One region of the Paenibacillus sp. FSL H8-0259 genome, then DNA from elsewhere that is predicted to be linked to it. Evidence: riboswitches for the same ligand, from Rfam matches in the RefSeq annotation. Region 1 holds a riboswitch; each other region holds the start of a gene.

Evidence for each region. A riboswitch is a leader RNA that binds a small molecule or an ion and turns the genes downstream of it on or off. The one in region 1 is predicted to bind thiamine pyrophosphate.
Region 2: linked by a shared signal. The riboswitch ahead of NSU01_RS10910 (thiamine phosphate synthase) and the one ahead of thiC (phosphomethylpyrimidine synthase ThiC) in region 1 are both predicted to bind thiamine pyrophosphate.
Region 3: linked by a shared signal. The riboswitch ahead of NSU01_RS02175 (ABC transporter substrate-binding protein) and the one ahead of thiC (phosphomethylpyrimidine synthase ThiC) in region 1 are both predicted to bind thiamine pyrophosphate.

What each region holds. Positions count from the first base shown of each region.
Region 1 is NZ_CP150147.1:155,561-163,475, reverse strand. It holds gene NSU01_RS00820 (DUF438 domain-containing protein) at 1-12, opposite strand, end outside; gene NSU01_RS00815 (DUF1858 domain-containing protein) at 27-254, opposite strand; gene NSU01_RS00810 (class I SAM-dependent methyltransferase) at 422-1,219, opposite strand; gene thiC (phosphomethylpyrimidine synthase ThiC) at 1,384-3,078, opposite strand; TPP riboswitch at 3,248-3,354, opposite strand; gene trxB (thioredoxin-disulfide reductase) at 3,427-4,380, opposite strand; gene NSU01_RS00795 (tetratricopeptide repeat protein) at 4,526-6,274, opposite strand; gene NSU01_RS00790 (ribose-phosphate pyrophosphokinase) at 6,519-7,466, opposite strand; gene hisJ (histidinol-phosphatase HisJ) at 7,593-7,915, opposite strand, start outside.
Region 2 is NZ_CP150147.1:2,585,774-2,593,688, forward strand. It holds gene NSU01_RS10895 (amidohydrolase family protein) at 1-708, opposite strand, end outside; gene NSU01_RS10900 (NUDIX domain-containing protein) at 814-1,242, opposite strand; gene NSU01_RS10905 (SDR family oxidoreductase) at 1,451-2,323, shown strand; TPP riboswitch at 2,517-2,619, shown strand; gene NSU01_RS10910 (thiamine phosphate synthase) at 2,694-3,383, shown strand; gene thiS (sulfur carrier protein ThiS) at 3,390-3,593, shown strand; gene NSU01_RS10920 (thiazole synthase) at 3,689-4,453, shown strand; gene thiH (2-iminoacetate synthase ThiH) at 4,485-5,606, shown strand; gene yfbR (5'-deoxynucleotidase) at 5,705-6,331, opposite strand; gene NSU01_RS10935 (fumarate hydratase) at 6,436-7,915, shown strand, end outside.
Region 3 is NZ_CP150147.1:499,646-507,560, reverse strand. It holds gene NSU01_RS02200 (pyridoxamine 5'-phosphate oxidase family protein) at 240-677, opposite strand; gene NSU01_RS02195 (MFS transporter) at 840-2,048, shown strand; gene NSU01_RS02190 (hypothetical protein) at 2,095-3,555, shown strand; gene NSU01_RS02185 (sigma-70 family RNA polymerase sigma factor) at 3,691-4,284, shown strand; gene NSU01_RS02180 (hypothetical protein) at 4,278-5,678, shown strand; TPP riboswitch at 5,751-5,861, shown strand; gene NSU01_RS02175 (ABC transporter substrate-binding protein) at 5,993-7,078, shown strand; gene NSU01_RS02170 (MTH1187 family thiamine-binding protein) at 7,132-7,425, shown strand; gene NSU01_RS02165 (ABC transporter permease) at 7,422-7,915, shown strand, end outside.

The DNA of each region.
Region 1 (7,915 bases):
CAGTTCGCTCATTATATTCTCTCCTTCTATTCAATAATCTCGAAGCCGTGCTGCTCAAAGGCCAGCCGAACGGTTTCCAGCTCTATTCTCTTTAATTTCATGCCTTTGGATAATGTCATGAACCTGCCTGCCGTCTGCAGCATTCCAGGCTTCGTTATATCATGGAAACCCAGACCGGCCATAATATCTACGGCTTCCGGGTGCCTGGTTACCAGCTCCAATATAGACTCATCTAGCTTCAACACTTTGCTCAAGATCTGCACACCTCACAATTGAGAATTCTTCTCAGCAACAGCTTAGCATAGGGCAGGGGGGTAAATTGTGATTACAGTCACTAAGTATAAAATTACCCCACAACATATTAGCTTTTAAGGAAAAAGCTGCCCGTACGCCTGTTACAGCATAGGGACAGCCATGTATGTTAAGAATTCACAGAATTCAAGGCTTCGGCTATGAAAAGCGTACATATAAAATTCCTTTGCAGGGTGCCGCCATTCCGGCCGATCAGCTTATGTAACCTGGCGCTTAATTCAATCTGCTCCGCTTCCTTCAGCCCGATGAACCCGTTGCAGGTCCGCAGGAAGTTAATGAAGCTATCCGCGTCATCCCTGCTGTCCCAAGGATACCGGTAGACCTCCGGGGCTCTGAAATTTCCGCTGCCGGACAGCTCTGCTACAGTTCGCTCCACTCTCTGTTCAATTACATCCCGCTTATTAAACCAGAATACCTCATACTCCGCACAGACCTCGGCAATCTCTTGCTCCATCTCACTGTCTCCCTGCAGATAAAAATTCCAAAAGAGCGCGAGCCGCCCTCCCGGCTTCAGCAGCCGCCCACATTTCTTGTAACCTTCCGGCTGCGGCACCCAATGAAAGGCTTGAGCGGAGAAGATCAGGTCGAAATCCTTCTCCGGCCCAGACCAGTGCTCGAATCTGGAGGTTACAAATCGCACGTTTTTATCCCTATGCTTCTGTCTTCCCAATTCCGCCAGTTGTGGGCCCGGTTCAATACATAGCAGCTCATACCCGCGGTCCAGGAATAATTCGGAGGCTTTACCGCTCCCGGCACCGATCTCAAGAATTCTGGACTCCTTAGTCAGAGAGGCTTCTTGTACAATCTGCTCAATCAGGGCGAATGGATAACTGGGTCTATACCTATCATAGTATTCAGCCGCTTGATTGAAACGTTCGCTTTCCTTGAGCCAGTCTTTGTTCCTCATTCGATTCACTCCCTATACTTGGATAATGCTATTTACGCCAACGGTTGTGCATGGTTTCACATAATAGGGAGAAGAATCTTGTGCTATTCGCGCATAAGAAAAGCTGCCCTCACGCCTTTTACAGCATGGGACAGCAGGGAAATAGCTATAGAAGACTTGCCTTTTTACAGCGACCTGCTCAATCTGTAGGAATTACGGATATCATGCGAAATCCGCATGCTGCAGAATTTAGGACCGCACATAGAGCAGAAATGAGCTTGCTTCGCCCCCTCCGCAGGAAGCGTCTCATCATGATACTCCAGCGCCCTTTCCGGGTCCAGAGAGAGATGGAACTGGTCTCGCCAGCGAAACTCGAACCGTGCCTTGGACAGCGCATTATCCCTGTCCTGTGCACCCGGATGCCCCTTGGCGAGGTCTGCGGCATGTGCAGCGATCTTGTAGGTAATGACTCCCTCGCGCACGTCATTCTTGTTAGGCAGACCTAAATGCTCCTTGGGTGTAACGTAACACAGCATAGCCGTCCCGAGCCAGCCGATCATCGCCGCCCCGATGGCTGAAGTGATATGATCATAACCGGGTGCAATATCGGTAGTGAGCGGACCCAGGGTGTAAAAAGGGGCTTCCCGGCAAATCTCGAGCTGCTTGTCCATATTCTCCTTAATCTTGTGCATCGGCACATGCCCCGGGCCCTCAACCATTACCTGAACATCGTGCTTCCAGGCCAGCGCTGTCAGCTCTCCCAGTGTCTCCAGCTCAGCGAATTGAGCTTCGTCATTGGCATCTGCTATAGAACCCGGACGAAGTCCGTCCCCCAGAGAGAAGGCCACATCATACGTCTTCATAATCTCACATATAGCTTCGAAGTGTGTGTACAGAAAGTTCTCCTGCTGATGGGCAAGGCACCAAGCGGCCATAATCGAGCCGCCCCGTGATACGATTCCCGTCATTCTTCCGGCAGTCAGCGGAATATAGCGCTGTAGCACCCCGGCATGAATGGTAAAGTAATCGACCCCCTGCTCCGCCTGCTCAATCAGCGTGTCGCGATAGAGCTCCCAGGTTAAATCCTCGGCTATGCCGTTCACCTTTTCGAGCGCCTGGTATAAGGGCACCGTGCCGACAGGCACAGGAGAATTGCGTATAATCCATTCACGGGTGGTATGAATCTTGGAGCCGGTGGAGAGGTCCATGATGGTGTCGGCCCCCCAGCGGGTTGCCCACCGCATCTTCTCCACTTCCTCTTCAATAGAAGAAGACACCGCAGAATTTCCGATGTTCGCATTGATCTTAACCAGGAAGTTACGGCCAATAATCATCGGCTCGCTCTCGGGATGATTGATGTTGGCCGGAATAATGGCCCGTCCGGCGGCCACCTCATCCCTTACGAATTCCGGCCGGGTATTCTCGCGGATCGCGATATACTCCATTTCCGAAGTAATGATCCCTTGCCGCGCATAATGCAGCTGGGTAACATTGTTGCCCGCATGTGCCCGCAGGGGACTCCGCTGCAGCCCTGGATAAGCCTCTGCGGGCGGCCCGCCCCTGCGGATTCCATTATCCTGCGGCTGCACAGCTCTTCCGGTGTATTCCTCCGAATCGCCACGCTCCGCAATCCAGCATAAACGGTGCGGCGGCAGCCCCCTCCGAATGTCAGCCTCTTGCGCAGCATCGGTGTAAATTCCGCTTGTGTCATAGACACGCAGCGGTTCGTTCTCCTCTTCCCCGGCAACGCCCTCGGTTCTGCTGAGGCTGATCTCCCGCATCGGAACCTGAATATCCGGGCGCGAGCCCTCTACATACACTTTGCGGCTTGCAGGAAATCGGGAAAGGTCCACCTCTTCGTTCTTCATCATTTCTGGCATTCTAATCTCCTCCTCTTCGCCCTATGAGCCAATCAGATAAGATTTCACGCAGCAGACTGAGCCGAAGAATCATGTATAGCACAAGGCATATGAATTCTTGCAAGTCAAAAAGCCGCTCCACCTGGAGCGGCTTTATCAAAGGAACAGCCCAATAAGACTGTATTCAAAAAAAGGTCCGACTCCACTTTCCTACGCTGGTATGATCCAGATCAGGTTCAAGGGTCCGGAAATTCACTTTTCCCGTCTCAGCCTATTCAGGCTCCCCTAGTGGGTATCTTATCTAATTAAATACATTCTACTGGTATAGGATTTTTTTGTAAACCCGTAAATAACAAGAACCTTCTCCGGTTATTTATCGAGCGATTCGCTCCAGTCATGCACCATCGTGCCTTCCAGGAACTTCTCGGCATCCATGGCGGCCATACAGCCGGTTCCGGCTGCCGATATGGCTTGACGGTAACGCGTATCCTGCACGTCGCCGCAAGCGAATACGCCGGGAATATTCGTCTCTGTGGTGCCCGGGTTAACCACTATATAGCCATTGGCATCGGTGTTAATCTGCCCGCCTAAGAAAGCGGTATTCGGTGTATGTCCGATAGCGACAAATACACCATCCGCTTCCACCAGCTCGGTAAGTCCCGTCTCATTGTTAAGGACGGTGATGCCCTTAACTCCGGTATCGCCGACGGTTACCTCAAGCGGCGTGCGGTTCAGTGCCCATGACACCTTGCTGTTGTCGCGTGCGCGGTCCTGCATGATCTTCGAAGCACGCAGCTCCGGACGGCGGTGCACCAGCGTTACGCTGGAAGCAAAGCGGGTCAGGAAGCTGGCTTCCTCCATCGCGGAATCGCCGCCGCCGACCACGACAATTTTTTTGTTACGGAAAAAGAATCCGTCACAGGTCGCACAGGTGCTGACCCCGCGTCCTACATTCTCCTGCTCGCCCGGGATACCCAGGTATCTGGCGGAGGCGCCGGTCGAAATAATGACCGACTCCGCTTCCAGTACACCCATTCCGTCTACAGTCACCTTGAACGGACGCTGTGAGAAGTCAACCGACTCCACCCAGCCATTCTTGAATTCAGCGCCGAAGCGTTCGGCCTGCTTACGCATGTTGTCCATCAGATCAGGACCCAGAATTCCTTCAGGGAAGCCTGGAAAGTTCTCCACTTCTGTCGTCGTTGTCAGCTGTCCTCCCGGCTGCAAGCCTTCAATTACGAGCGGGCTCAGGTTCGCGCGCGCCAGATAAATCGCGGCAGTCAGCCCGGCCGGGCCTGTTCCGATTACAATCGTTTTGTACATTACATTGGCCTCCTTACAAGTAGGTTTGTATTTACAAGTGGAAACGGCTTTATCGTCCTTTTATTAAGACGGTACCGTTTCAGCGAGAAATATAAGGATAAGTTATCGTGAGAAACGTATAGATTCTTATATTTGAAAAAAGGGTTCAAATATTGTTGGTGGACGGCGACAAGCCGTCCGTTCCCGGCAGCATGCCCTGGGTATCGCATTCACTGTCGATCCGCCGTGCATAGCGGCTTACCATGGAGACCGAGACGCCGTAACGCTGTGCCGCCTCGCGGAAGGTGACCGGACGCCCGTGCAGCCTGGCAGTCAGATACTCCAGTGCCGCACACCAGCCGCCGTCATTGCGGAATAACGGTACATCCGGATACAGGCTGCCGATGAACTGCTTCCAGATAAACTCTGCATCCTTCTTCTGCACAGCATCATATCTCCGGTCCATCATGGCCACCGTATGATCGATAATCCGCTGCCAGTCTTCCTTCCATTCAGCCGGGCCCTTGGGGCTGGAAGCCGCTTGCAACGGCTCTTCCTCAGGAGCTGCAGCTTCTTCCAGATTCTCTCCAATCAGCCGCTGCAGGCTGAACAGCGCCGCCTCCTGCAGCCGGTCCTCCTGGAGCGGCTGATGCTCCAGAACTCCGCGCAGTACCTCGGACATCTCCTCATCCTCAATCCAGCGCAGGGCTTCGGTCACCTGCAGCTTCGTGGAGGAATCGCCGTAGCGCAGCGCCCAGAAGAACGAGGCTCGCAGCAGCGGATTGTTCCGTACTTCTTCAGTGAACTTGCCTGTATTCCCCTTCCACTGCTTAAGCTGCTCCTGGAAAGGCAATTGGTAATTATAGCTGACAGCAGGCATGGGTCTGTCTTCTCCCCGGGCTTGCTGGAGCTGGGACAGGAAGAATGCCGGCACGGCAGACTCAGGGTCCAGCTTCGCAGCCTGTCTCCAGCAGCGTAGCGCTTCAGTGTAGAGGCCGCTGTTGCTGGCCGCTGCTGCGCAGTAATGATACAGGCCGGCGTCTCCGGCGACCTCTTCATCCTTCAGCAGACGCCGGAAGTGGCTGTATGCTGCAGTATGTCTGCCCAGGATGCCCATCGTCGTGGCCATTTTGAATACATGCTCCTGATGAAAAGGCACAGTGGCTTCAAGCATGCCCAGCAGAGAATCCAGCTGCTCCTTGTCACCTGCATACTGCAGGAAGATCGCCATATTGCAGAGCGCATGCAGATTACCGGGGTCCTGCTTCAGCACCTCGTTCAGGCATTCCTTCGCTTTGGCAAACCGGCCCATATAGAAATAAGCGAGGGCCAGGTTATTATGCGCAGCCAGAAAGTCCGGCGAGATCGCAATGATCTCTTCCAGCAGCTCTACGGCCTGGGGAAACTTGCCCTCCTCCAGCAGACTGCGGGCCCGGTCATGCTCGACCACACCCTCACGGCTGCGGATCCGCACAAGCGGAGCAGGACGGTTCAGCTCATATTGCAGCAGCTCCATCAGCTCTTCGGATTCGGCCATGAACTCGCCGCTGGCATCCTCCTCCAGATACGTGACCAGCGAACGCTCCGCCTCTTCAAAGCTTTCCATATTGGCGTAATTATTAGCCATATAGAAATGACATTCGGTCATTGCGGGATCAATCTTCTCCAGTACATGGGTCAGAATCTCATTAGATGCTGTGTAATTACCCATCTCAGATAATATACCCGCCATGTTGCAATGATTCACCGGATTATCCGGCTCATATTCAACAGCTTTGCGAAAATTCTTTAATGCCTTATCATATTGAAAGCGGTCAAGCGACCGTACGGCTCTTTCAAAGAAAAAATTGGCATCCAGAGTGACCGGAATCACATTACCGCTGTCCGTATCATTCTCTGAAGTTTTCTCAATCATGGAAGCAAGGCACCTCCCTTTGTAAGCTTCCCTAGCCTAACGAAAAATAGGAGAGCGGCATCAAATATATACCCATACTCCCTGTCTTAAGTGTTCTTTTCGTTTCCATTTATGGACTTGGCTGTCTTCTTCACACAGTATACCACATGTGGTAGTGAGATTCTCAACCGGGGAGGAGAGTTAAGGGGAGGAAAAAGCTTGAAAAGTTGCTGCTGCAGCATAACTGTAAAAAGAAACGCAGGGACTATATCCCCGCGTCTCTAAATAGCTTGTCTATGGAACCGCCTTCGATGATAATACGTGTGGCTTCTGCCAGCATAGGTGCAACAGAGAGCACCGAGAATCTGCTGGAGTGCTCATCCGGCAGCGCAATAGAATCCGTGACGACAATTTCGTCGATATTGGGATGATCCATCCGCTCCAGCGCATCTCCGGAGAACAGCCCGTGCGTGGCACAGACGATGCTGTTCCGGGCCCCGCGCTCCTTCAGCCCTTCTACCACATTGACGATCGTGGTCCCCGTATCAATAAGATCCTCAATAATAATCGGCGTTCTTCCCTCAACGTCTCCGATGACATGGGTAATCACCGATTCGTTATGAGCCGGACGTTTCTTGATCATGATGGCAAACGGAGAGTCCAGCCGGCTGGCCAGCTTCTCAGCCATGGAGGCGCGGCCTGCATCGGGTGATACGACTACCAGATCGGAGAGGCCTTTGATCTTCAAATAGCCGCTGATCAGATCAAGCGCAGTCAGATGATCCACGGGAATGTTGAAGAAACCCTGGATAGCCGCTGCATGCAGGTCAATAGTTATCACGCGGGTAGCTCCTGCAGTGGTCAGCACATCGGCAACCATTTTGGCTGAGATCGGCTCACGCGGCGCAGATTTGCGCTCCTGCCGGGCATACCCGTAATAAGGAACGATAATATTCACTGTTCTTGCCGATGCGCGTTTGGCAGCGTCGATCATAACCAGCAATTCTACAAACAGCTCGTTAATCGGATGAGCCAGGGATTGCACCAAAAATACGTCGCAGTTCCGGATGCTCTCTTCATAATGCACATATATCTCGCCGCTCTTGAAACGTGTCAGCTTAATCAGGCCCAGCGGTGCGCCAAGGCGCTCCGCAATATCAGCGGCCAGCTTCGGATTCGACGAACCGGAAAAAATACGTAATTGATGATGCATAGTACCCTCCTGGGATTATAATTTAAACTTCGAACGCAAGTGGAAACGGCTTTGCCGTCCTTGTATGGACGGTACCGTTTCAGCGAGAAATAGAAGGATAATATATAGCGCGAAGCCTATACATTCTTATATTTGGACGGATGTGCGGCGGCGTCCTTCGAACACAGCCAGTTCACGGAAGCCCGTGCGCCACAGCATTTCCCGCGCCTCCTGTAAGCCGTCTCCCAGCTTCAGAGGGTCATGGGCGTCTGAGCCCACGGTGAGCGGAATGCCCAGGGCATACGCCTGCTGAAGCACATGCTCAGCCGGGAACATTTCGGCGCAAGGCTTAGTGAGTCCCGAAGCATTCAGCTCCATCGCGATTCCGCTGCCGGATATAACCTTGAGCGTCTCAAGCTCCAGTGCTCTGGCCTCGGCTCTTCCTTCCGGAGTCTGCGGCCCGTAACCGA
Region 2 (7,915 bases), 2.4 Mb from region 1:
GTAAATCATATGCGCAGCATCGTTAATCCCCGCATTCACCAGAATCTGAAGGTTGCGTGCACTGGTTACATGAGCTGACACATAAGCCCCCATCCTCCGGGCTTCCCTGCAGATACTCTCCAGAAGCTCCTGATTCAGCTGTGGCAGTCCGATTGTACTGGAATCGTAACCGTCTTCAAGCGCTGTTTTGATACAATGTATCCCTTGTTCTAATACCTCGCGGACCTTCAATCTGGCTTCATCCGCACTTCCAACTCCGATAGGGGCCTGCCCGCCATACCCGCCGGGAGCCGTGAAGACTTTGCCGGTTGTGATTATTCGGGGAAAAGATCCGCGGTCCAGCGCTTGTGTGTGTGCCGTCACATCGTCAAGCGTTGCGGCTGTAGTCATCCCCTCGTCACGGATCGTGGTTATTCCTTCTGAGAGACAGGCGGCTAAATATTCCTTATGGTACCCGTGAAGAGGCTCGTTCTGTATAAATTTGAAGCTGGTGTGTGCATGGGTATGAATAAATCCCGGCAGGACCACAAGCCCCTCAAGATCTATCTCCGTTACTGAGTCATGCTCCAGCCCGCTGCTCCCTGGCCCGGCAATCATGCCGAACCGGCCATTAACAATTTCAATGCTTGCATTGTACAGCGGCTGGCGCCCCGTTCCGTCGATTAACGTCGCGTTAGTCAATCGTATAATCTCATTTTCATTTCCCATGGCAGATAGTGAACCCTCCAGTGAAGATGGTTGTCTTCCAAGAGAAAGTATAGGATATAAAAATGTCCGGATATATATAATATTCTTGTAGAAACCGTTCATTACTTACCGTAACAACCCTTCCAGCTCAAAAATGCCGTGCTCCTGAAAGTCAGCGATAATCTGCGGCGGCAGCAGGGCGTTCATTTCGCTCACGGTGCACCAGCGGTAATCGGTATGCTCTTCCGAGAGCTGGATTTCGCCACGGGCTGCGCGGCATAAATAGGTGATAATCACTACCTGTCTAGCAGGGTCAGTGAGCAGGGTCACCGCATAAAGGATACGTTCTGTCGTAACCGCCAGTCCGGTTTCCTCAAGAATTTCTCTTTCCAGTGCAGCCTCCAGGCTTTCACCGAATTCGATTTTGCCTCCGGCACATTCCCAGCTTCCGGCACCTGCAGAATCGGCGGCAGCCCGCTTGACGATGAGGATTCTGCCCTGATACAGGATGACACCTTTGACGGCAACGATGATGCTTTTTGATTTTTTGGACATGAGGATAACTCTCCTTCTGCAGGCTCTAAAATGGAGCGGGAACGCGTTGGACTCAAGATTTTCTGTTTGGCCGGCTTCCCTATGTGGTAAGTAAAATAACGTAAAGCGATTTTTGCTAGGCAAGTATGATGCATAAACACCAGACTTTTAGCCAACCTAACATGATTAGTAAAAACAGTATAACGGTACAGCGAAAGGAGAATGGATTATGCCAGACACCAGCAAACAACCCGTCAAAACCCTGCCTCCGCAGGTACAGGACCAGCAGCCCGGAATTGAAAGCGAGATGAATCCGCTTCCGGAGTTTGAAACCTCAGCTTACAAGGCAGCAGGCAAGCTGCTGGGCAAGGCCGCACTCATTACCGGAGGGGACAGTGGAATCGGTCGTGCGGTTGCCGTTCATTTTGCCAAAGAAGGCGCAGATGTAGTGATATCCTATCTGAATGAGCATGAAGATGCGGAAGAAACCAAGCGCCAGGTGGAGCAGGAGGGGCGGAAGTGTATTCTGATCTCCGGTGATATCGGGGTTGAGGCCTTCTGTCAGGATCTGATTAATAAAACCATTGAGGGACTCGGCAAGCTGGACATCCTGATTAACAATGCGGCAGAGCAGCATCCGCAGGAGACCATTGAGGACATTACCGCCGAGCAGCTGGAGCGGACGTTCCGGACGAATATATTCTCCATGTTCTATCTGACCAAGGCAGCGATGCCCCATCTCAAAAAAGGCTCCACGATCATCAACACTACGTCTATCACGGCGTACCGCGGCAGCCCGCAGCTGCTGGACTATTCGTCCACCAAAGGAGCAATTCTCAGCTTCACCCGCTCCCTGTCGATGAATCTCGCAGACAAAGGCATCCGGGTAAACGCGGTAGCACCGGGCCCGATCTGGACGCCGCTGATTCCGTCTACGTTTGACGCGAAGAAGGTCAGTGAATTCGGCGGCACCCAGCCGATGAAGCGTCCGGGACAGCCCGAGGAGCTGGCACCGGCCTATGTGTATCTGGCTTCTGACGATTCCTCTTATGTAAGCGGTCAGGTCATGCATGTGAACGGCGGCGAGATCGTTAACGGCTGACCATTGGCACTGCTTTGTAAGCCGGATAAGTTTATACTGTTTAAAGAATCAAACGTTCAACAGATGAAAAGTCAGCCGGAAGGCTGGCTTTTTTGCCGCTTAAACCCGCTGGACTTAATAATTGAATCTATTAAAGAATAGCTCTTACAGGAATAATATGCTAATATACAAACTGCAAGAACAATAGAATATGAACGATCACTAGGGGTGCCGCAAGGCTGAGACGAACATATCTGTTCGGACCCTTTGAACCTGATCTGGTTTATACCAGCGTAGGGAAGTGGAGAATGAATAATGCAGCGGGGGTAACGGCTTACCCGGTATTCCTGCTTATATTCCGGACTGCTTCCTGATACAGGGGGCGGTCTTTTTGTATTTTCCGGAATGCCGTATAGAAGGGAAGGTGAAGGTGCTGAAAGAAATCCATTTGATCTCGGACGGGAGGCTGAATCCGGAGCAGTTTGCCGGACTGGCTGCTGCTGTACATACCATGGTGGATTATATCCATCTCCGGGAAAAAGCCCTGTCCGCACTTGAGCTTCTGGCTGCCGCAGAGCGGTTGCTGCAAGCGGGGGTTCCGCCCTCAAAGCTGGTTATTAATGACCGGATTGATGTGGCTCTGGCAGCAGGGGCAGCCGGCGTCCAATTGGCCTGGCACAGCCTGCCGCCTGCCAAGGCGAGCGGTATTGCCCCGGGCCTGCGGCTGGGCAGGTCGGTGCATTCCCCGGAGGAAGCGGCACGCGCCGGACAGCAGGGAGCGGACTTTTGTCTGTATGGACATGTATTTCCTACGGCCTGCAAGCCCGGACAGCGGGAACGGGGCCTGGAGCAGCTGGAAGTGGCTGTCCGCTCCAGCAGTATACCGCTGATTGCTATCGGAGGCATCACACCGGGCAATACCGGAATCGTTCTGTCGAAGGGGGCTGCCGGAATAGCCGTAATGTCCGGGATATGCGGAGCGACGGATCCTGCTGGCGCCGCTGAGGCTTACAGATCATCCGTTCAGGCCGCAGCATATGCTGAAGTCCTGAATGACCCCCATACCGGGCAAAGGAGGTGAACTGGAATGAATTTGACCGTTAACGGACGCAGAGGAAGGTATGAAGAGAGCTGCCGGACGCTGGCTGATCTTCTGGCCCGGCCTGAGTGGACCGGGAAGCTGGTTATTGTGGAGCTGAATGGTGAGCTTGCCGGCAGAGAGGTTTATGAAGATACATTGCTGAATGAAGGTGACCGAGTTGAGCTGGTTCATTTTGTCGGCGGAGGCTAGGTAACTGGTAACTGTGCGTGCGGCAGATGCAAGAATGCCAATACGCCAATACGCAATTAAGATAAAGGCAGCGACTTATCACAGGAGGCGATATGATGCAGGATCCTTTGATTATTGGAGGAGTTACTTTAACGAGCAGACTGTTCATCGGGACCGGAAAATACAGCCGCAACACTCTTATTCCCGAAGTGATCGCCCGCTCGGGTTCACAGGTCATTACGGTTGCCCTGCGCCGGGTAGATCCGGAGAGCAAGGACAATATTATCAGCCATATTCCTTCCCACATGACGCTGCTGCCCAATACCTCCGGTGCGCGCACCGCAGAGGAAGCGGTACGCATTGCCCGGCTGGCAAGGTCAGCGGGGCTGGGAGACTGGGTGAAGATTGAGGTTATCAATGATCAGAAATATCTGCTGCCTGATAATACCGAGACGATCCGAGCCACGGAAATCCTAGCTGCGGAGGGTTTCGTAGTTCTGCCCTACATGAGTCCTGATCTGTCAGCCGCACTCCGGCTGAAGGCGGCCGGAGCTGCAGCCGTCATGCCGCTGGGAGCGCCAATCGGCTCTAACCGCGGGCTGCAGACCAAGGAGCTGATCCGGATTCTGATATCAGAAACGGGTCTGCCCATCATCGTGGATGCCGGTATTGGCAGACCCTCCGAGGCTGCTGAGGCGATGGAAATGGGCGCAGCCGCTGTGCTGCTGAATACGGCAATTGCCACCGCCCGGGACCCGCAGCTGATGGCGGAGGCATTCCGCGAAGCGGTGTCGGCGGGGCGGAAGGCCTATCTGGCCGGGCTGGGGCCGGTGGAAGAGACAGCCGCAGCTTCTTCGCCGTTGACCGGATTTCTGGCATGACTGATGCTGTTTATGAAGAGGGGGGAAGGACATGAGCTTTTATGATAGGCTGACACGGCTGGACAAGCTTCCCTACGAGGGGGCATGGAAGCAGTATACTGCGCTTGATGTGAAGCGGGCGCTTCGTCTGGAGCGGCTGGACGAGGACGGGGTGATGGCTTTGCTGTCACCGGCAGCGGAGCCTTACCTCGAAGAGATGGCGCAGAAGGCGCATAGATTGACACGTACGCAATTCGGTCATGTGATGCAGCTGTTTACACCGATGTATCTGGCTGATTTCTGCGTCAACCATTGTACCTACTGCAGCTTTAGCTCTATCTATGATTTTCCGCGCAAAAAACTGACACTGGAGGAGGTCCGGCGGGAAGCGGAAACAATCGCAGCCACAGGGCTGCGCCACATTCTGATTCTGACCGGAGAATCCCGGAATGAAAGTCCGGTCAGTTATCTGAAAGACTGCGTGGAGGTGCTCCGCGGCTATTTCTCTTCAGTCAGCATTGAAGTGAATCCGCTCACTACCGAAGAATACGCTGACCTCAGACAGGCAGGAGTAGACGGTCTGACGCTGTATCAGGAGGTCTATCATCAGGAGACTTACCGCCAGCTGCATGTGAAGGGTCCCAAGCGGGTGTACCGCAACCGACTGGATGCGCCTGAGCGTGGCTGCCTGGCCGGATTCCGCTCGGTAAATATCGGAGCCCTGCTGGGAATGTACGAATGGCGTCAGGAGGCCCTCGCGACTGCACTGCACGCCAGGTACTTACAGGACAAGTATCCGGAGTGCGAAATCGGTTTGTCCATTCCCCGTTTTCGGCCGTACCTGGGGGAATTTAATCCTGCGAGTGATGTAACCGACCGTGCGCTGGTGCAGATTATCCTGGCCTACCGCCTGTTTCTGCCGCGTTCCGGTATTTCACTGTCCACGCGGGAGCCGGCAGCCCTGCGCGATCATCTGGTCCATCTCGGCATCACCAGGATGTCTGCAGGGGTATCCACCGAAGTAGGCGGACATTCTCTGGAAGGCGGCACCCCGCAGTTTGAAATCTCAGACAACCGCAGCGTGCAGGAGATTAAGGAGATGCTCGAGGAAAAAGGGCTGCAGCCGGTGTTCAAAGACTGGGACAGCCTGGATGAGCCGTTAGCCATGCCTTAACTTGATGCAAATAACCCGCCGTGAGGCGGGTTATTTGCATTGCAGGGCCAAACGGACGGTGCGATGCTGCATTCTTCAAGAGGCCGCACGGTTTCCGGCTAGTCGGCGGGCTTCTCCGGACTCATGCTTGAAGACAGCTCGTCCAGCGACAGCTCGAAGCCCGGAGCCATATGGGTAAGGAAATACTCCATCTCCGGCAGGGCGAGCCCGTGCAGCTTCGCGGCCGTCTGCTCCCGGGCGGCCGCGAATTCGCGGTTGCCTGCGGCGGTTTCCCAGACGCATTTCAGATAGGCGTCGAGCACATCCGCCGCCTTGACGTAGCGGAGCAGTCCGGCATCCTCGGAGCCGGGCGGGCTGTCCTGCGGCTGCAGGAGCGGCGCATAGACTGCGCTCAGCTCCGGCGGGATCATCGCCGCGAGGCGCTCAGCGGCGACCCGCTCCATCTCGCGGAAGCTGGACAGCAGCAGCGGGTTGTTATGCTTCACCGGCGTGGCGATGTCGCCGGTGAATACCTCGGTGGCGTCGTGGAACAACGCCATTGTGGATGCGCGGTCGGCGTTCAGCGACCGGCCGAAGTGGACATTGCCGATGGTGCACAGCATGTGCGCCAGCAGGGCCACCTGGAACGAATGCTGCGCCACGTTCTCAGGGGCGGTGCTGCGCATGAGGCTCCAGCGCTGGATATATTGCAGCCGGTAGAGATAGGCAGAGAAATGGTAGTTCAATTTTTAAGTAACCCCTTTCATGAGCGGCTTAATATGATATGATAATAACTAATTGTAACAGAGTTAGGGCAGCTTGAAACAGATGGAGAGGAGACTGAATGAAGATGCAGCATTTTGAAGACAGCATTTATAATCTGATCGTAGAGACCTCCACGAATTTACCGGGTGATGTACGCCGGGCGGTCGCCAGAGGGCGTGCGCTGGAAGACAAGGCGACCCGCTCCGGACTGGCACTGACCACGATTGCCCAGAATATCGGTATGGCTGAGCTCCAGGTATCGCCGATCTGCCAGGATACAGGGATGCCGACTTTTATAATTCATACGCCGGTAGGCGTGAATCAGATAGAGATGAAGAAGGATATTCATAGCGCGATAATCCGGGCGACGAAGAACGGCAAGCTGCGGCCCAATTCCGTAGATTCCCTTACAGGCGAGAACAGCGGGGACAATCTGGGTGCAGGCACGCCGGTGATTCATTTCGAGCAGTGGGAAGAGGAAGGCATTGATGTAAGGCTCATTCTGAAGGGCGGCGGCTGCGAGAATAAGAATATTCAGTATAGTCTCCCGGCAGAGCTGGAGGGTCTGGGCAAAGCCGGACGTGATCTTGACGGCATCCGCAAATGTATTCTTCATTCGGTCTATCAGGCGCAGGGCCAGGGGTGCAGTGCAGGCTTCATTGGCGTAGGCATCGGCGGTGACCGTACAACGGGCTATGAGCTGGCCAAGAAGCAGCTGTTCCGCAAGGTCGAGGATGTGAATCCCACCCAAGATCTGGGCAAGCTGGAAGATTACATTATGGAGAATGCCAACAAGCTCGGGATCGGAACGATGGGCTTCGGCGGTGAAGTTACGCTGCTGGGCTGCAAAATCGGAGTGATGAACCGGCTGCCGGCGAGCTTCTTTGTCTCGGTGGCATATAATTGCTGGGCCTTCCGCCGTCAGGGGATACTGGTAAATCCGGCAACCGGGGACATTAAGGAATGGCTCTATGAGAGCGGCACAGGCATTTCTGTAGAAGGGGAAGAAGCCTTAGTGCAAGTAACTGAACCGGTAGCTGTCTCTGCTGCTGACGGCATTTCGCAGGGCATGATTCCAGAGGATGCAACGATTCCTGCGGCTCCGGCCATCTTGTCAGGAACTGGGGAAGCTGCTTCTGATGCTGCTATCCCGGGTAACGGCAAGGTAATCGAACCTGCTGCCGCAGGCTCCGCCGTATCGGGTGGTTCGCGCGAAATCCGCCTGACCACGCCGATCAGCGAGGAGGATATCCGCAGCCTGCGCGTTGGTGATGTAGTTATTCTCTCCGGCGAGATGCACACCGGCCGCGATGCCCTGCACAAATATCTGATGGATCACGACGCTCCCGTCGACCTGAACGGTGCGGTCATCTATCACTGTGGTCCGGTTATGCTGAAGGATGATGAGGGCTGGCATGTGAAGGCTGCTGGTCCAACCACCAGCATCCGCGAGGAGCCTTATCAAGGCGATATCATTAAGAAATTCGGCATCCGTGCCGTAATCGGCAAAGGCGGAATGGGCCCGAAAACGTTGAAGGCATTAGGCGAACACGGCGGCGTCTATC
Region 3 (7,915 bases), 340 kb from region 1:
ATGTTCCATCTATTATTTACGGACATGCACAAGTGGAAACGCCTTTGCCGTCCTTTTTAAAGGACGGTACCGTTTCAGCGGGAAATAGAAGGATAAGTTGTCGTGTGAAACCTGTAACTTCTTATATTTGCACAACGCGGCAAGGCCCTTCCCGAACCCTAAGGCTCAGGAAAGGCCTGATCATAAACATTACCTCTATTATTATTAATGGACTGGGTCCTTTCAGTACCGCTGCTTACTTACTTGGATACCGCAGCAGCCCCCTGCCATACTCCGTGTTCCTTATTTTTGCCCATATATTCAATCCGTGTCGGGGAGAGCTCCAGGATTACATAATCGGGATCATCCGGTCCCTTGAACCATTGCTCCAAGGAAGTGTTCCATACTTTCGAACGCAAACCCTCATCTTTGGTGACAGCTACTGTAGCCTCAATCTCCAGCACATCCTTGCCGCCGCCCTGCTCGTAACCCAGCAGCAGACAAGCATTCGGATTATCCTTAAGCTCCTCTACCTTATGGGTCTTGCGGTTCGTAGCCAGATAAATGTTCAATCCGTCATGAAATACCGCCATATAACGCACCTTAGGTTTGTTGCCGGCTTCTATCGTGCCGAAGGACCCGAACTTGTTGTCATCCAGCACCTGTATGATCGTTTTCTCCAGCTCTTTGTTATCCATTGACGAGAAAGCTCCTTTCGAATTCATGTGAATATAAGTTTATATATTCACATCCGCAGTTTGGATTTATTATAAAAACTGTGCTTATTATAGTGTACCCGTTCGGTTCATAATGAATCCCGGACTATGTTCATAAATTCACCCAGAAGGAGTCTTCTCCCCTTGAAAAAATTAATCTGGATCGGCTGTCTCTCCTATTTCGTCATCGGCCTTGCCCATGTGGTGCTGGGCTCTATTCTGCCTGTGCTGCTCCAGCATTATGACCGCAGCTACAGTGCCGGGGGCGAGCTGATCTTCAGCCAGTTCGGCGGCTTCCTCGCCGGTGTGCTGGTCTCGCCGCTGCTGAACCGCCGCTTCGGCAAACGCGGCGGCATCCTGATCGCCACCGGGCTGCTGGTCTGCGCCGAAACGGCGTACGCCTTCCTCCCGCCCTGGGGCTGGATGTACGTGATTGCGGTTGCCGCAGGCTTCGGCTTCGGCATGATCGAAGCCGTCATCGGCACGATTATTATCGCCGCGATCACCGAAGGGACGGCAATTGCCATGAGCCGGCTGGAGGTGCTGTTCGGTGTAGGCGCGCTGCTCATGCCACTGGCCGCAAGTCCGCTGATTGCCGCCGGCAGCTGGAGGCTGGCTTTTCTGATCGTTGCCGCCTTTTCTCTGGTTTCACTGCTCTTCTGGGCGAAGAGCAGCTTCGGTCCGCTCCAGCATGTGCTGGATGAGCAGCCGTCTGGCCCTGCCGCTGCCGCGGCCCCCGCAGACGCAACAGCAACCGCAACAGTACCCGCCGCCGGCAAATCCGGACGTCTGCCTTACAAGGGTAAACAGTGGGTATTGCTTGGCCTGTTCATCGTCTTCTTCTTTCTCTATGTAGGTACCGAGATGAGTCTGGTCAATTTCATGCCGGCGATCTTCATCGCCAAGCTCGGCATGAGCGAAGCGGCGGCAGCGCTGACGGTCACCTTCTTCTGGCTGGCTATGTCGGCGGGCAGACTATTCGCCGGTGTGGTTGCCGAGCGGATTTCCTACCGCATCTATGTGCTCATCAGTTGCTTCGCCGCTCTGCTGCTGCTGGTTATTTTCCCGTTCGCAGAGCACCGGATTGCCGCATTCACCGTCATTCTGCTGCTCGGGCTGTTCATGTCCGGCATCTTCTCCATCGCCCTGGTCTTCGCAAGCAAGCTGCTGCCCGGTGCGGAGGAATCCACGCCAAGCATCATGATCGCCTCGGGCGGAATCGGCGGCGCGGTGCTGCCGCTGCTGACCGGCTGGTCCATGGATCATATGCAGGTGGCCCAGACATCGGGGCTTCTGGCCGCTTTTGCCGCCGTATTATTCCTGCTTAGCGTGGCCGCCTGGAAAATCGGGTAATATAGCAACGAGATTAATATCCTGTGAATAAGGACGGAACCCCTATATGGCTGAGCTGCACTCCGAGAGACCCGAACCCACACTGCATACTGCATTACTGCAATTCATTTTCCCCTTCTCCATCAAGGCCGGGCAGGACAAAGAGCTGATCGGGCGTCTGCAGCAGGGCGGATTTACGCGTTTTTTTCTTGATAACAAGGATCTTGAGCATGCTTATTACGGGGAGGGCTACTGCGTGTCTCATGAGAAAATGGAGCGCAGCTACCTGCCGTTTGCCGCTCATGTTCTCTTTCCGCGTGAGAAGGATGCTGATTCCTTCCGCCGCTTTTCCCGGGTGAACAATCTGCAGTGCCAGCTTGAAATGCCGTTTCAATCCGTGAATTTCCGCGTGCTGTCCACGGATGTGTTCCTGTGCCCGTTTGAGCTGGGCTTCCTGACTGTACGAGTAGCCATAGAGGAGGAGCACCTCACCTACAGCACTGCGCTGGAATTCGCTGACCGCTTCCGTACGCTGGAGGATGTGTCTTATCAGGATAAACAGACTTATATCCATTGTCATAAGAAGTCTTTCGGTCAAGTGGAGGATTTCGTGTTCAAGAATCTGGTTGCCGGGCTGGAGCCGTTTCTCGACCCTGCGGAGATCGATGGTGCGTATTTCGAGACTTTGCCTTTTTTCGTGGACGAACGGATGCTGGTCCAGGCTTTCTACGGCTTCAACCGCGGGGAAGAATCGGATGAGATCAGTATCGAGCTGCGCTACCGTGCCTCCCAGCTGGATGGGCTGAATATGGAGGGTAAACCTTATACCAGTGCCAGCGATCCCGAATATATCGAACAGTATACCTCTGAGCATTGCTACAGCCGTTGGGGGCCGGACACCTATTATATGACCAATGAGCAGACCTTCTGCTGCCTGAGCCGGGCCGAAACTGACATCGCCACCCAACTGATTAACCAGATGTACGGGGAGTATTATTACGGGCTGCTGCTGAGTATTTTTCATAAAATCGTGCTGTTGAAGCTGGCCAATCTGCATTCCCGGCTGCGCATCAACCACGATTATGACGAGATCGAGAATCTGATCTTCCTGATTAATAAGTTCTCGGCCAAATTCTACTTTCTGGAGCTGATTTCGCAGTCGCAGGGACGGGAGATCTTCTTCCAGCTGCGCAAGGTTTACGGCAACGACGCCCTGTTCGATGAAGTGAAGATGACCTTGAATGACCTGTTCCAGTATCAGGATAAATTTCAGGCCAAACGCCGGGATACGCTGCTGATGGTCCTGACTGTATTTACGGTAATAAGCGGGATTTACGGGATGAATCAGGTCATTGAGGACTTGAAGGCACCCATCGATTGGAGCAAAATGCTGGAGTACTCTGGGTTTGAGTACCTGGCGCTGTTCCTCACCTTCTCCGGGATCGCAGTCAGTCTGGGCCTGACGCTGAGGGAGGCGTGGAACGGATTACGAAGCCGCCGTAAGAAGCGGTTCTATGATAAGGATTGAGGGGCTGCCGGTGACGGCGGCTTTTTTTATTATTCACTTCACAAATCTTCTGAGTGATCTTCCCGCAGGCATGCGTAGTAATACATATACGACTTATTAGTGGGTAACTCATGAAAAGAAATGCCGGAGGTTCCTATGACGCGTAATGATCATGACAGCCTGGACTGGCCCGGCCGGTTCAGAACTAAAGATAAGCAAGCTCTCGCGGATGCCATCGACTTCTACGGACCCGATGTGCACAGACTGGTCCGGCGTATTCTGGCCGGCTGCGGGAGTGCAGAGGATGCCGAGGAATGTGTCAGCGATGTGTTTCTGGCGGCCTGGAACAATATCGGACGTTACGACCCGTCACGCGCTTCCTTCCGCACCTGGATATTCCTGCTCGCAAAATACAAGGCGCTGGATCTGAGGCGTAAATTGCAGCCGGGACTTGGCAGGACGCTGAACGAAGCAGCACTTAACATGCAGAGCGGGACCAACACCGAACAGGAATTTCTACAACGTGAGGCAACGGGGGAATTGCTCCGCTATATCGGGCAGCTCCGTGAACCGGACCGCAGCCTGTTTCTGCGCAGGTATTACCTATACGAGAGTCTGGATGAACTGGCTGCGGCCTTTGGCTTCAGTAAAAAAGCTGTCGAGAGCCGTCTGTACCGCTGCCGGACAATGCTGAAGCAGGCTATACATCTGACTGGCGAAGATGGAAAGGGGGAACTCGGGTCATGGTAAAGGATATGAACAGCGGCGAGAAAAGCATATTTGATCAGCTCGATCTTCTGGAATTCAGCGAGGCTGAACTTGCACTGGACGGATTACTGTCGGAGCCTGAGTCAAGCCCCGTACCCGGGTCTAAAGAAGAGATTGCTTCGCTTGAGCGGATCAAGAGCCGTACCCTCGACCTTATTCAGACTGAACCGGCGCCTGAACTGCCTGCTGCTGTCCGCAAGCCGCGGCGGCGGGCAGCTATTGGAGCGGCGGCGGCCGCGATCCTTATGGCCGCAGGCCTGCTGGCGTTCTCCCCTGACGTCCAGGCAGGTCTAAAGCAAGCCCTTAGCTTCCTGCCCGGCTTCGGTACGGTTCTGGAGAGCAGCCCGGGCAGTCAGCTTTATGTTCTGGAGAAGCCCTACACTGCTTCCATAGGCAAGGGAAAGCTGACAGTCAATGCCGTACTTCTGCAGGAGAACAGCGGGACCATTACGCTGCGTGGACAGCAGACTCCCGTCATTACTGAATTTCAGGCAGACATTGGAGGGGACCGTTATACCTTTACTTCCAATATGCGGTCTTCTGCATCCGGAGACTGGTATGCAAGCTACAGTGCTGCACTTCCCGGAAATTTGGAGCTTGAAACCGCTGAACCGGTTACTCTGTATATCAATGCAGCAGCAGTCGGGCCACTGGTGCTTCAAGCACCGGTGACCGCCGATGATCTGCAGCATTTAGGTGCAAGCGATGTGCACCAGGATGTGCGGATTACGGCTTTTCCGGTTCGTCTGGATGACGGACTTGTCCGCGTTGAATTAGTTCCGGCCCTTTCAGATTCGTTCTCTGCCGTCCATTCTTATTCATTGGAGCCGCTGGTATCCTGGAATGGCCTGTATGTCGAGAATGCAGAGGGAGTCAAAGCAAAGGTTGAACCTCCTTCAACCATGGTCTACCCGTCGGAGTTCTCGTTCCGGGAATTGGCATCAGCTGAAGAACAGTCTTACAGGGTCGTCATCCCTTACATCGAAATAGCGGAACGAAAGGCACTCTCCCGGGAGGTCGTTCTGCCGCTGCCCGCCAGCGGGGAGAGTGCGCCCCTTCATATTACCGCTGAAATTGCCGGTTTCCCGGTAGAATTCACCCGCATTGAACGCAGCAGCGAAACGGCTGTCAGTGTAGATGTGGATGTGAAATTTGACCCGGGAGCGGCAAAGTCACTGACGCATTTCTTCATCCGCTATCCGGGTTCTGGGGACAAATATTCATACGGCTGGCAGGATACCGAGACATTCCCAAGAATCTTGAAGACTCTTCTTCTGGATGCAGAGCCCGGCGCGGATACGCTGCGTTTTAGAATGTCGGAGCCTCTATTCCTGCTCAAAGGCCCCTGGATTCTGCCGCTAAAGCTTGAAGATTAGGACGGGGAGACTGGACAACCGCAAGAGCGGCGTCTATAATACACCGTAAGAACATAGCAATACCCGTGAACTTCATAGAACCAGGGGTGCTGGAATTGGCCGGCTGAGATTGTATCCCACAAGATACTGACCCTTATACCTGATCTGGATAATGCCAGCGTAGGAATCTTCATTCAACCCCGAGCCCCTTCATGGGCCTGAAGTTGAACTCACCTTGCGCAAGTAACTGGCGTCCCGGTCTCCGGGGCGCTTTTTGGTATGGGTTACTCTGAATTTTGGAAGACTAGGGATTGCTGGAAGGAGAGAGAAGAGAAATGGGAGTCAAAAAAGTATTACCGCTGCTGCTCAGCTCTATGCTTGTGCTCGTGATGGCCGGATGCGGCAACGGGAACGTCAACCCGGGCAGCAATGCCGGAGGCAGCACACCTGCCGCCGGGAACAGCACCGCTGCACCTGAAGCAACCGCAGCCGCCAGTACCACCGACGCGCCTAAAGAATTGACCCCGGTTAAGATTGCGCTGGACTGGACGCCGAACACGAATCACACCGGCCTGTATACCGCCAAGGAGCTGGGATATTACGCGGAGGAAGGTCTTGACGTGGAGATCGTGCAGCCGGGTGCTGCCGGATCTGACGCCATGGTTACTTCCGGTGAAGCCCAGTTTGGCATCAGTGCACAGGAGGCGCTCACCCTGGCCCGCCTGCAGGATGTGCCGCTCGTCTCCATCGCCGCTATCATTCAGCATAATACCTCCGGCTTTGCCGCTCCGAAGGACCGCAACATTAAGACGCCGAAAGACTTCGAAGGCAAAACCTACGGAGGCTGGGGCTCTCCAGCGGAAGAAGCAGCTATGAAAGCCATCATGGACCCCGATGGCGGAGACGTCTCCAAAGTGAAATTGGTGAATATCGGCGAAGCTGACTTCTTCACTGCGGTGAAACGCGATATCGACTTTGCCTGGATCTTCTACGCCTGGACCGGGATCGAAGCCGAGCTGCGCGGCGAGCCGCTGGATATGCTGTACCTGAAGGATTATGCGCCGCAGCTGGATTACTACACACCGGTGCTGACCACCAGTGAGAAGGAAATCGCCGAGCATCCGGAAGTGGTGAAGGCTTTCCTCAAAGCTACGTCGAAAGGTTACCAATACGCGATCGACCATCCGGAAGAAGCGGCCACGGTCCTGTCTGATGCCGTGCCTGATCTTGATCCCGAGCTGGTGCTGGCCAGCCAGAAATGGCTCAGCCCGAAATACAAGGACGATGCCGCCCGCTGGGGTGAGCAGAAGCTAGAAATCTGGCAGAATTATGCCGAGTGGATGTACGGCCTGAAGCTGCTGGACAAACCGCTCGATGCCGCAAGTACATTTACGAATGAATTTTTGCCGGAAGGCCCATAAACACCGGTTGGAATAGTAATGACACTAGCTCACATGAGAGGAATGAATAATAAATGGCTAATACACTGCTTAGCATTCAGGTAATTCCCAAGGCTCCAAACAATGAGGATTCGATCCCTTACGTGGACACTGCGATTGAGGTAATTCAGAAGTCGGGGGTTAAACACCAGGTGAATCCGCTTGATACCACCATGGAAGGCGAGCTCACGGAGCTGCTGGAAGTTGTACGTCAGATGCATGAGGCACTGATTGCCTCCGGCAGCCCGAGCGTGATCTCCCAGATCAAGATCGCCCATAATCCCAGCGGCATCAGCATGGACAAGCTGACGGAGAAATACCGGCCGTGAGAAGCACCTGGAGACAAATCTGGCCGCCCCTTGTGGCGGTCATCTTTTTTCTGGGCGCATGGCAAATTGCGGTATCGGTGTTCCATATCCCGGCCTGGCAGCTGCCCAGCCCGTCCGATATCGCGCGTGAATCACGCGGCAATGCCTCCGGGATCTGGGCGCATACGGCCGCAACGCTGCGGCTGACCCTGATCGGCTTCCCGGTCGGCACCGGCATCGGCCTCATTGTGGCTCTGCTGCTCCATCTGCTGCCCTGGCTTAAGCGAGCGCTCTACCCGCTGCTGATCCTCAGCCAGAATGTGCCCTCCATTGCCCTTGGACCGCTGCTGATTATCTGGTTCGGCTTCGGCCTGCTGCCCAAAATCGTCCTGATCACCCTCGTCTGCTTCTTCCCGGTTGCCGTAGCGGCCATGGGCGGGCTGGCGCAAAGCGACAGGGTAATGTTGAACTATATGAAAATGGCCGGTGCAAGCAACTGGCAGATCTTCAC